DNA from 3 places in the Streptomyces sp. NPDC002671 genome. Region 3 is predicted to be linked to each of the others. Evidence: riboswitches for the same ligand, from Rfam matches in the RefSeq annotation. Region 3 holds a riboswitch; each other region holds the start of a gene.
What was found. Region 3 has a riboswitch for cobalamin ahead of ACWD35_RS35715 (cobalamin biosynthesis protein). Riboswitches for the same ligand answer to the same signal wherever they lie in the genome.
Positions count from the first base shown of each region.

Region 1: another riboswitch for cobalamin. It lies ahead of ACWD35_RS01715 (CbtB domain-containing protein); the one in region 3 lies ahead of ACWD35_RS35715 (cobalamin biosynthesis protein).
Region 2: another riboswitch for cobalamin. It lies ahead of ACWD35_RS16000 (ribonucleoside-diphosphate reductase subunit alpha); the one in region 3 lies ahead of ACWD35_RS35715 (cobalamin biosynthesis protein).

Region 1 covers NZ_JBSFVU010000001.1:393,176-396,428, forward strand. Annotated here, with positions in the region: gene ACWD35_RS01705 (histidine phosphatase family protein) at 1-278, shown strand, start outside; gene ACWD35_RS01710 (CbtA family protein) at 272-1,021, opposite strand; gene ACWD35_RS01715 (CbtB domain-containing protein) at 1,042-1,263, opposite strand; cobalamin riboswitch at 1,300-1,421, opposite strand; gene ACWD35_RS01720 (hypothetical protein) at 1,515-2,237, opposite strand; gene ACWD35_RS01725 (RHS repeat-associated core domain-containing protein) at 2,239-3,253, opposite strand, start outside.
Region 2 covers NZ_JBSFVU010000009.1:100,194-103,446, forward strand. Annotated here, with positions in the region: gene mctP (monocarboxylate uptake permease MctP) at 1-1,140, shown strand, start outside; partial or broken gene ACWD35_RS15995 (GNAT family N-acetyltransferase) at 1,214-1,534, shown strand; cobalamin riboswitch at 1,598-1,734, shown strand; gene ACWD35_RS16000 (ribonucleoside-diphosphate reductase subunit alpha) at 1,860-3,253, shown strand, end outside.
Region 3 covers NZ_JBSFVU010000032.1:37,224-40,476, reverse strand. Annotated here, with positions in the region: gene ACWD35_RS35725 (anion permease) at 68-1,264, shown strand; gene ACWD35_RS35720 (hypothetical protein) at 1,297-1,524, shown strand; cobalamin riboswitch at 1,673-1,814, shown strand; gene ACWD35_RS35715 (cobalamin biosynthesis protein) at 1,918-2,889, shown strand; gene ACWD35_RS35710 (cobyric acid synthase) at 2,886-3,253, shown strand, end outside.

The DNA.
Region 1 (3,253 bases), on a different contig from region 3:
CCGACCCGGGCGCCGCGCCGCACGGCGGGGAGTCGGTACGGGACCTGTGCGAGCGGGTCGCGCAGTGGCTGGAGGCGTGCGGCCGGGCCGACGGGCGCATGGTGGCCGTGGTCGAGCCGGAGGTGATCCGGGCGGTGACGGTGAACGTCCTGGACGCGCCCGGACCGGCGTTCTGGCGGATCGACGTCCCGCCGCTCACGGCGACGGAGATCACCGGCCGGTCCGGCCGCTGGAACCTGCGACTGGGGCACGCCCTGGGGGCCGTACCGGGTCAGTGAAGCGAGAGCGCCTGCCCCGCGGGGGAGGCCGCGGGCCTCGGCGACAGCAGCCGCTCGGCCAGTTCACCGAAGAGCAGACCGAAGCCGGACCACAGGGTGACCTGGATGGCCAGGGCGGAGAGCCGGAACCGCCACAGCAGGGTGGCCGAGAAGTCCTTCGGCACCTCGTTGATGACCGGCAGGAAGGCGAAGGCCAGCCCGATCAGGAGGACGTAGCCGGCCACCGACGCGACGGTGGCGTACCAGTTGCCCAGCGAGGGCGCTAGCCGCTTGCCGACGATCACGGCGGCGATCGCGAGGAGCACGCTGAGCAGCATCATCAGGAAGTACAGGGTGGTCCGCTTGCCGATCGTGTCCGGGTCGCCGACCGACGGCGGGCTCGCCGGGTACTTCAGGAACGGCACGACGTACACCGCGAGCAGCGCGCAGCCGCACAGCAGCAGCGCGGTCGCTCGCGGGGAGAAGCGGCCGACCCGGCCGAGGGCGAAGCAGAAGGCGAGCGCGGCGATGCCGCCGAAGGACACCCCGTAGACCAGGACACCGGTGGCGAGGCCCGCGGTGGACTGCAGGGAGCGGGAGACGACTTCCATCTCGTGCCCGTGGGAGTGGGCGTCTTCGTAGCTGATCGCGCTGTCGATGTTCGGCTCGCCGAGGAAGTAGGCGATGACGAGGGCGAGCCCGCCGGCCGCAAGGCCGGCGAGCATGCCCCGCACGAGGAGCTTTCTTACTGTTGCGGAGTTCATGTGAGTGCGGTGCCCCGGCCTCAGTGGCAGGGGAAACCGAGCAGGTGGCGGGCGTCGTGCACCCACTCGTGGACGTCCGTGCCGTTGAACACGGAGGAGGCGCCCTGTTCGGCACCGACGAAGTACAGCAGGACGAGCATCAGGATGCCGAAGAAGACCGCCCAGGGAGCGATGGCCTTCAGCGGCAGCGTGGCGGGTACGGCGGGGGTGGTGGCGGTCGGCTGGGCGACGGTCTGCGCCATGGCAGAACCTCCTCTGGGAGTTCGCGTCCCATCTCGGTGGTGCACAGGACGACAGCCACGGGTCTGACTAACGAGCCGCCAGGGGCGCCTCGCTCACAGTGGCGCGACCGTGCCGGATTCCCACCGGCTTCCGTCGTACCGTCGTCGATTCGGACAGACCGTACCGCGTGTCGCGTGCATGGCCAAGACCGCACCGGCGGACGTGATCTTCTTCTCTCGCCAGAATCCGTCCGCGCTCGAGTGATACGGAGTCAGAAGCGCCCGGCCGCGAAGAGGACGGCGGCTCCGAGCACGGCCATCCCCGCACCGGTGGCCAGCGCGGCCAGCCACGCACGCCACCAGCGCGGAGTCGCGGTCACGGCCGCCAACTCCCTGGGCCCGGACCCGGATTCGGCCCACAGATAAGCCAGAAAACCCGCCCCCGTGATGAGCCCGGCCAGGGCCCAGGCGGGGCCACTGGCCAGGCGGTGCCGCCGAGCGGTGAGCATCCGGGCCAGGACGACCACCCCCGTGAGGATCGCCAGGTACCTGAGCCACGTCCACGGCGTGAGCAGGACGTAGGCGACGGGCACCAGCAGGGTCAGGCCCCCGGCGCCGTACGTGGCGTCGAAGTCGCGGAACCGGATCCGCTCCGCGGAGGCGCCCGCCGCCCGGGTCACGGTCGCCCTGAAGTCGCGGGCGGCCTCGTCGGTGCCCGCGACGAAGCCGGCCGGACGGTAGACGTAACTGTGCTCGTCGAGCGGACCGGTGCTCCAGCGCACCGTGACATCCGTGCCCTCGGCGTCCATCTGCACCGAGTGCGTCCGGCCGGCCTTGATGTCCGCCACCAGCTCGCGCGTCGACCCGGAGGCCGGTACGACGCGCAGCAGCGTGGTGGCGAACGACAGCACGAGCACCAGGAGCAGCGCCCAGCGGGCCGGACGCCAGAGGCTGTCGGGCCGGGCGTCCGACAGTCCGCCAGGGCGCTGCGTCATCTCAGTGCACCTCCATGGTCCAGTAGTAGGTCTGGTACACACTGGCACCGCCGTAGCCCTGCTTCACGTCCGGCATCCCGAAGTGGATCAGTGAAGCGGTCCCCGTGTCGTTGAAGGCCGCGAACGCCACCGTGAAGCTGCGACTGCTGCGGTTCTCGTTGACCACCTGGTAGACCACGTCGTAGCCGCCGGTGAAGGCGTCGGGAGTCTCCGTACCGTGGTGGCCGTTGGTCGCCATTCCGAGCATGTCCTTCGGGAAGTTGCCCAGCTTCTCCCCCAGGTTCTTGCCGTCGACGTAGTCGTCCTGTCCGCCGAGGGCGTTGATGTCCGCGCTGAAGTCGTCGGCCTCAAGCTTCTCCTTCAGTCGCCGGATGATGCCCATGTTGTGCTTGTCCGTCGCCAGTTGCTGGGTGAGCGGGCTGCCGGCGTCGAACGGGACGTTCGCGCCCTTGCCACCCGCCCAGAGCTTGAGCAGATCCTGCCAGCTCAGCTGCGGTGAGTTGCCACCCAGGTAGTTGCAGGCCGCCATGGTGCCGGACGCGACGCTCGCACCTGCCTGGCAGGGGTGCCTGTTGCCGGCGATGGTCATGACGTACGCCTTGAGCTGGGCCGCGAGCGCCGAGTGCACCAGCTTCTCGTTCGAGTCGTCCTTCCAGACGTGGTGCTGGAGCGCTTCCAGGGCTGCCAGGCAGGCGGAGTCGCAGCCGCCGCCACCGCCGTGGTGGCCACCGTTACCACCGTCGCCGCTCGGGGGCGGCGGGATCGGGGGCAGGTCGCCGTACGTACCGTGGTCCCCGCTGCAGTACACCGGGTAGCAGCTTTCCAGACCGCTGGGGTCGCTGTTGTTGATCGGGTTGTCCGCGGCGTAGGTGTACCCGCCCAGTTCCTGCGGCTTGGTCGCCTCGAAGACGGGGTCGACGCTGATGAAGCTGCCCAGGGAGGGGTCGTACTTACGGGCGCCGACGTCGGTGTAACCGGTGCTCGTGTCCTGGGGTTTGCCGAGATAGGAGTGGGTC
Region 2 (3,253 bases), on a different contig from region 3:
GGTGGCGGAGAGAGTGCGAACTGGTTCGTGAAGGATCTCCCGCTGATGATCGCCTTCGGTGTCCTCGCGGCCTACACGTACTCCTCGGGCCTGCGCGCCCCGGCGCTGATCGCGTTCGTGAAGGACGCCCTGATCTACATCGTCATCGCGGTGGCGATCATCTACATCCCGATCAAACTGGGCGGGTTCGACGACGTCTTCGCCAAGGCGAGTCACGCGCTCAGCCAGGTCAACCCGGCGACCGGCAAGCCACACGGCGCGCTCACCCCGCCGGAGGCGGGCCAGTGGACGTACGCCACGCTGGCGCTCGGCTCCGCGCTGGCCCTGTTCATGTACCCGCACTCGATCACCGCGACCCTGTCGTCCAAGAGCCGTGAGGTGATCCGCCGCAACACCACGATCCTGCCGCTGTACTCTCTCATGCTCGGCCTGCTGGCCCTGCTGGGCTTCATGGCGATCGCGGCCGGAGTGAAGGTCACCAACGCACAGTTGGCGATCCCGCAGCTCTTCGAGGACATGTTCCCGGACTGGTTCGCGGGCGTGGCCTTCGCGGCGATCGGCATCGGCGCACTGGTGCCGGCGGCGATCATGTCGATCGCGGCGGCGAACCTCTTCACCCGCAACATCTACAAGGACTTCATCAACCCCGACGCGACGCCCCGGCAGGAGACCCGGGTCTCCAAGCTCGTGTCGCTGCTGGTGAAGGTGGGCGCGCTGGTCTTCGTCCTCACCATGGACAAGACAGTGGCCATCAACTTCCAGCTGCTGGGCGGCATCTGGATCCTGCAGACCTTCCCGGCGCTGGTCGGCGGCCTGTTCACGCGCTGGTTCCACCGCTGGGCGCTGCTCGCCGGCTGGGCGGCCGGCATGGTGTACGGCACGGTCGCCGCGTACGGGATCGCCTCCCCGACACAGAAGCACTTCGGCGGCAACGCCAAGGAGATCCCGGGCATCGGTGAGATCGGCTACATCGGCCTGACGGCGTTCGTGCTCAACGTGGCGGTCACGGTCGCCCTCACCCTCGTCCTGAAGGCCGTCAAGGCCCCCGAGGGCCTGGACGAGACGCGGCCGGAGGACTACACGGCGGACGCGGGCGATGCGGGGGCACAGGCGGAACTGGCTCCCACTGCAACCCCCTAGGACTTCCACACGCACAGCGGGCCGCCGAAAACCACGCACCACGGCGGCCCGCTGTCGTACCCACTCACGGACCCTCCTCGGCGGCGTCGCCTTCGTGCCGTCCGGCGGTCCGGTGGCCGACATCGCCCGTCGCGGCGAGGCCGAGATCCGGATGCCGGCCGTCGCCCACGCGGCCCGCGGCCGGGGCGCCGGCGAGGCCCTCGTACGCGCCTGCGTGCAGCGCGCACGGGCCACCGAGGGCTGCACGGCGGTCGTCCTGTCGACCCAGCGCACCATGCACACCGCCCACCGCCTCTACGAACGCCTGCGCTTCGTCCGCGTGCCGGAACGGGACTGGAACCCCGTCCCGGAACTCGACGACGTCACTCTCCTCACCTACGAGTTGACGCTGTGAAGCCGTCGCGCCACGCATGAGACACAACATGTGGGGGTGCCACGACAGCCCGGCACTAGATGTATGCTCGTCCTCGCTGTCGCCGCAGGGGAATCCGGTGCGAATCCGGAACTGTCCCGCAACGGTGTACTTGTGCGTGGCCGCCTGAAGCGGAACGCACTCGCGTCAGTCCGAGGACCTGTCGGCAGCGTGCGCCCGGCCGTCCGGTCCGGGTGTCTTCAGACGTCCGGGCCTCGCGGAGTGGGCTGGTGGACGCGACGCCGTGCGCGCTCGTGCCGTCCCCTGCCCTCCGCCAGGCCCCGTGCCGAGCGAGGGAGAGCCCCACGTGACCATCGCGCCAGCCGAACCGGCTTCAGCCACCCAGGCGATCGCGGCCCCGGTGGAGAACGACGGTCCCGGTACCGCGCTGCTGCGGACCCTGACCGAGCTGACCGCCGACCTCCCTGACGCCGACCCCGGCCGGGTCGCCGCCGCCGCGCTGCGCGGCCGGTCCGCGAACGGGGCCGTGCCGGATGTCATCGCGGAGTTGCGCGAGCTGGCCACGGAGGCCGCCGCCGGTCTCATCTCCGAGGACCCCGCCTACTCCCGGCTGGCCGCCCGGCTGCTGACGATCTCCATCCGCGCCGAGGCCGCCTCGCAGGGCGTGACGACCTTCACCGAGTCCGTCGCCGTGGGCCACCGCGAGGGCCTCGTCGCCGACCGCACCGCCGAGTTCGTACGGCTGCACGCCGAGCGGCTCGACGCGCTGGTCGACGTGCACGCCGACGACCGCTTCGGCTACTTCGGCCTGCGCACCCTGCACAGCCGCTACCTGCTCCGGCACCCGATCACCCGCAAGGTCATCGAGACGCCCCAGCACTTCATGCTCCGGGTCGCCGCCGGGCTCGCCGAGGACGACACCCTCCGTTCCGTCGACGAAGTCGCCGCGCTCTACGGGCTCATGAGCCGGCTCGACTACCTGCCCTCCTCCCCCACGCTCTTCAACTCCGGCACGCGGCACCCGCAGATGTCGTCCTGCTACCTCCTCGACTCCCCGCTGGACGAGCTGGACTCCATCTACGACCGCTACCACCAGGTGGCCCGGCTCTCGAAGCACGCCGGCGGCATCGGGCTGTCGTACTCCCGGATCCGCAGCCGCGGTTCGCTCATCCGTGGCACCAACGGGCACTCCAACGGCATCGTCCCGTTCCTGAAGACCCTGGACGCCTCGGTGGCCGCCGTGAACCAGGGCGGCCGGCGCAAGGGTGCCGCGGCCGTCTACCTGGAGACCTGGCACTCCGACATCGAGGAGTTCCTGGAACTGCGGGACAACACCGGTGAGGACGCCCGCCGGACGCACAACCTGAACCTCGCGCACTGGATCCCGGACGAGTTCATGCGCCGCGTGAACGCCGACGAGCAGTGGTCGCTGTTCTCCCCGGCCGACGTGCCCGAGCTGGTCGACCTGTGGGGCGCGGAGTTCGACGCCGCCTACCGCAAGGCGGAGCAGGCGGGCCTCGCGAGGAAGACCATCCCGGCCCGCGACCTGTACGGCCGCATGATGCGCACCCTCGCGCAGACCGGCAACGGCTGGATGACCTTCAAGGACGCCGCCAACCGCACCGCGAACCAGACGGCCCTGCCGGGTCATGTCGTCCACTCCTCCAACCTCTGCACGGAGATCCTGGAGGTCACGGACGACGGCGAGACGGCGGTCTGCAACCTGGGGTCGGTCAACCT
Region 3 (3,253 bases):
TCACCTTCCGTTCACCCAGGTTGCCTACGGTCCAACAGCCAATGACCTCGAAAGATTGCCTGGGTAAATGGAAAGCTTCTCGCTGATCCTCGCGATTGTGGTGGTAACCGCACTCGCGTTCGATTTCACGAACGGTTTCCACGACACCGCCAACGCGATGGCCACGACCATCTCGACCGGTGCGCTCAAGCCCAAGGTCGCGGTGGTCATGTCCGCCGCACTCAACCTTGTAGGCGCTTTTCTCTCCGTGGAGGTCGCCAACACGATCTCCAAGGGGCTCGTCGACGAGAACGGCATCCGCCCCGAGGTCATCTTCGCCGCCCTGGTCGGCGCGATCCTCTGGAACCTGCTGACCTGGCTGGTGGGGCTGCCGTCCAGTTCGTCGCACGCCCTGATGGGCGGCCTGATCGGCGCCACCGTCGCCTCCGCCGGCTTCGGCGCCGTCCACGGTGACGTCCTGGTCACCAAGGTCCTGCTCCCGGCGGTCGCCGCCCCGATCGTGGCCGGCGGCGCCGCGATGCTCGCCACCCGCTTCTCCTACGGCATCGGCCGCAACGCCGACGCCGAGGCCACCCGCAAGGGCTACCGCGCCGGCCAGATCGCCTCCGCCGGACTGGTCTCCCTCGCGCACGGCACCAACGACGCGCAGAAGACGATGGGCATCATCACGCTCGCGCTGATCGCGGGCGGCTCCATCGCCCCCGGCTCGAACCCTCCCACCTGGGTGATCCTCTCCGCGGGCCTGGCCATCGCGCTCGGCACCTACATCGGCGGCTGGCGCATCATCCGCACCATGGGCAAGGGCCTGACCGACCTGGAGCCGAAGCAGGGCTTCGCCGCGCAGACCAGCGCCGCCACCGCCATCCTGGCCTCCTCCCACCTCGGCTTCTCCCTCTCCACCACCCACGTCGTCTCCGGCTCGGTGATGGGCGCGGGCCTGGGCCGCAAGGGCGGTGTGGTCCGCTGGTCCACCGCGACCCGGATGGCCGTCGCCTGGGTGCTCACCCTCCCGGCCGCCGCGCTGGTCGGCGCGGGCGCCGAGTCCCTCACCGACCTCGGTGACTGGGGCACCGCCGTCGTCGGCGTCTTCCTGGTCGCCGCGAGCGCCGCGATCTGGAAGTTCTCCCGCCGCGAGGTCGTGGACCACAGCAACGTGAACGACACCGACAGTGCAGAGCCGGCCGGCGTGGTGACCACCGCCATCGCCGCCGTGACCCCGCCCCCGGCGGGCACGGTCGCCGAGGACCTGTCGGCCACCGCCTGACCCCGAGCAACCCCGGTTACTAAGGAAGCATCATGAAGATCGACTGGGCGGCTCTCGGCTCCGTCTTCGGCGTCAGCCTCGCGTTCACCGTCGGCCTGGTGGCCCTGTTCACGCTCGGCGTCAACGGCCTGTCCCGCAGGGAGAGGGCCGCGGCACAGGGCAACTCCGCCGCCCTCGCCGTGACCGGCGCCTACGTCTGCTTCGCGGCCTGCGCGGCGGCGGTGGCGTACGGCATCTACCTGATCATGCACAAGGCCTGACCGACCGTCCGCAAGGTCCCGTAAGGCTCAGCAAGGCCCCGTAAGGCTCCTCACCGGCTCGCTCCGGAGAGGAGCCTTACGCATGCCCGCACGCCGTCCATGTGGGCCTCAGCACACTCTCCCCGTGCAGGTCAACGGCAAGTTGACGGCCGTTCCGGGCGCGTGGTGGACTGCCCAGGCCATGTACGGCGGCAAGAGAGGAAGCCGGTGCGAATCCGGCGCGGTCCCGCCACTGTCACCGGGGAAGAACACCCCGGGAGCCAGGAACTCTCACCGCCGGATCTCGTCGAACCAGGGCGTGGACACCCTGAGTGAGGACACATATCGCCATGCTCGGCCGCAGATCGAGGACCACCGCCACAACCGCCGTCGCTTCCGTGACCGGCTGAACCGATGGGTGCCGATCGCTCTCGCGCGTACGGCCGCTCCTACGCCTACGGCGCCGCCGCCGGGCTCCTCGGTGACCTGCTCCTCGGTGATCCGCGCCGCGGGCATCCGGTCGCCGCGTTCGGACGGGCGGCCACCGCCGTGGAAGGCGCGTTGTGGCACGACCACCGCGGCTGGGGCGCGCTGCACACCGCCGTCTGCGCGGGCGGCGCCGTCGCGCTGGGCGCCGCGGCCGAGCGCGCCGTACGCCGCTCCCCCGCCGCCACCGTCGCACTGACCGCCGCCGCCACCTGGGCCGTGGTCGGGGGCACTTCGCTGGCCCGGGAGGCCGGTGCCATCGGGCGCGCCCTGGAGGCCGGGGACACCGAGGCGGCACGGGCGCGGCTGCCTCATCTGTGCGGCCGGGATCCGCAGGCGCTCGACGCCGCCGGGATCGCGCGCGCGGTGGTCGAGTCGGTCGCCGAGAACACCTCCGACGCGGTCGTGGGCGCCCTGGTGTGGGGCGCGGTCGGCGGGGTGCCGGGGCTGCTCGGGTTCCGGGCCGTCAACACCCTGGACGCGATGGTCGGTCACAAGTCCCCCCGCTTCCGCCGCTACGGCTGGGCCTCCGCCCGCCTCGACGACCTCGCCGGCTGGCCGGGCGCCCGCCTGACCGCCGTACTCGCCGCGGTCGCCGGACCCGACCCGCGCGGCGCCGTCCGGGCATGGCGGGCGGACGCGGGCCGGCACCCGAGCCCCAACGCCGGGCCCGTGGAGGCCTCGTTCGCGGGCGCCCTCGGCGTGCGGCTCGGCGGGACCCTCTCCTACGGCGGGCGCGTCGAGCACCGGCCCGTGCTGGGCGGGGACACCGGACGAGCCGTCCAGGTCCCCGACATCGGCCGGGCCGTACGGCTCTCCCGCCGCGTCGGCCTGCTCGCGCTCGGCACCACGGTCGCCGGGCGCCTCCTCGTCAACAGCCTGAAGGGACGTGGGAAGTGAACGGGGGTCTCCTCGTCGCCGGCACCACCTCCGACGCCGGCAAGAGCGTCGTGACGGCCGGGATCTGCCGGTGGCTGGTGCGCCAGGGCGTCAAGGTCGCGCCCTTCAAGGCGCAGAACATGTCCCTCAACTCCTTCGTGACCCGCGAGGGCGCGGAGATCGGGCGGGCGCAGGCCATGCAGGCGCAGGCCTGCCGCGTGGAGCCGACCGCGCTGATGAACCCGGTCCTGCTCAAGCCCGGCGGCGAACAGAGCAGCCAGGTGGTGCTGCTCGGCAAGCCGGTGGGCGAGCTGAGCGCACGCGGGTACCACGGGGGGCGCCAGCAGAAGCTCCTCGGCACGGTCCTGGACTGTCTGGCCGAGTT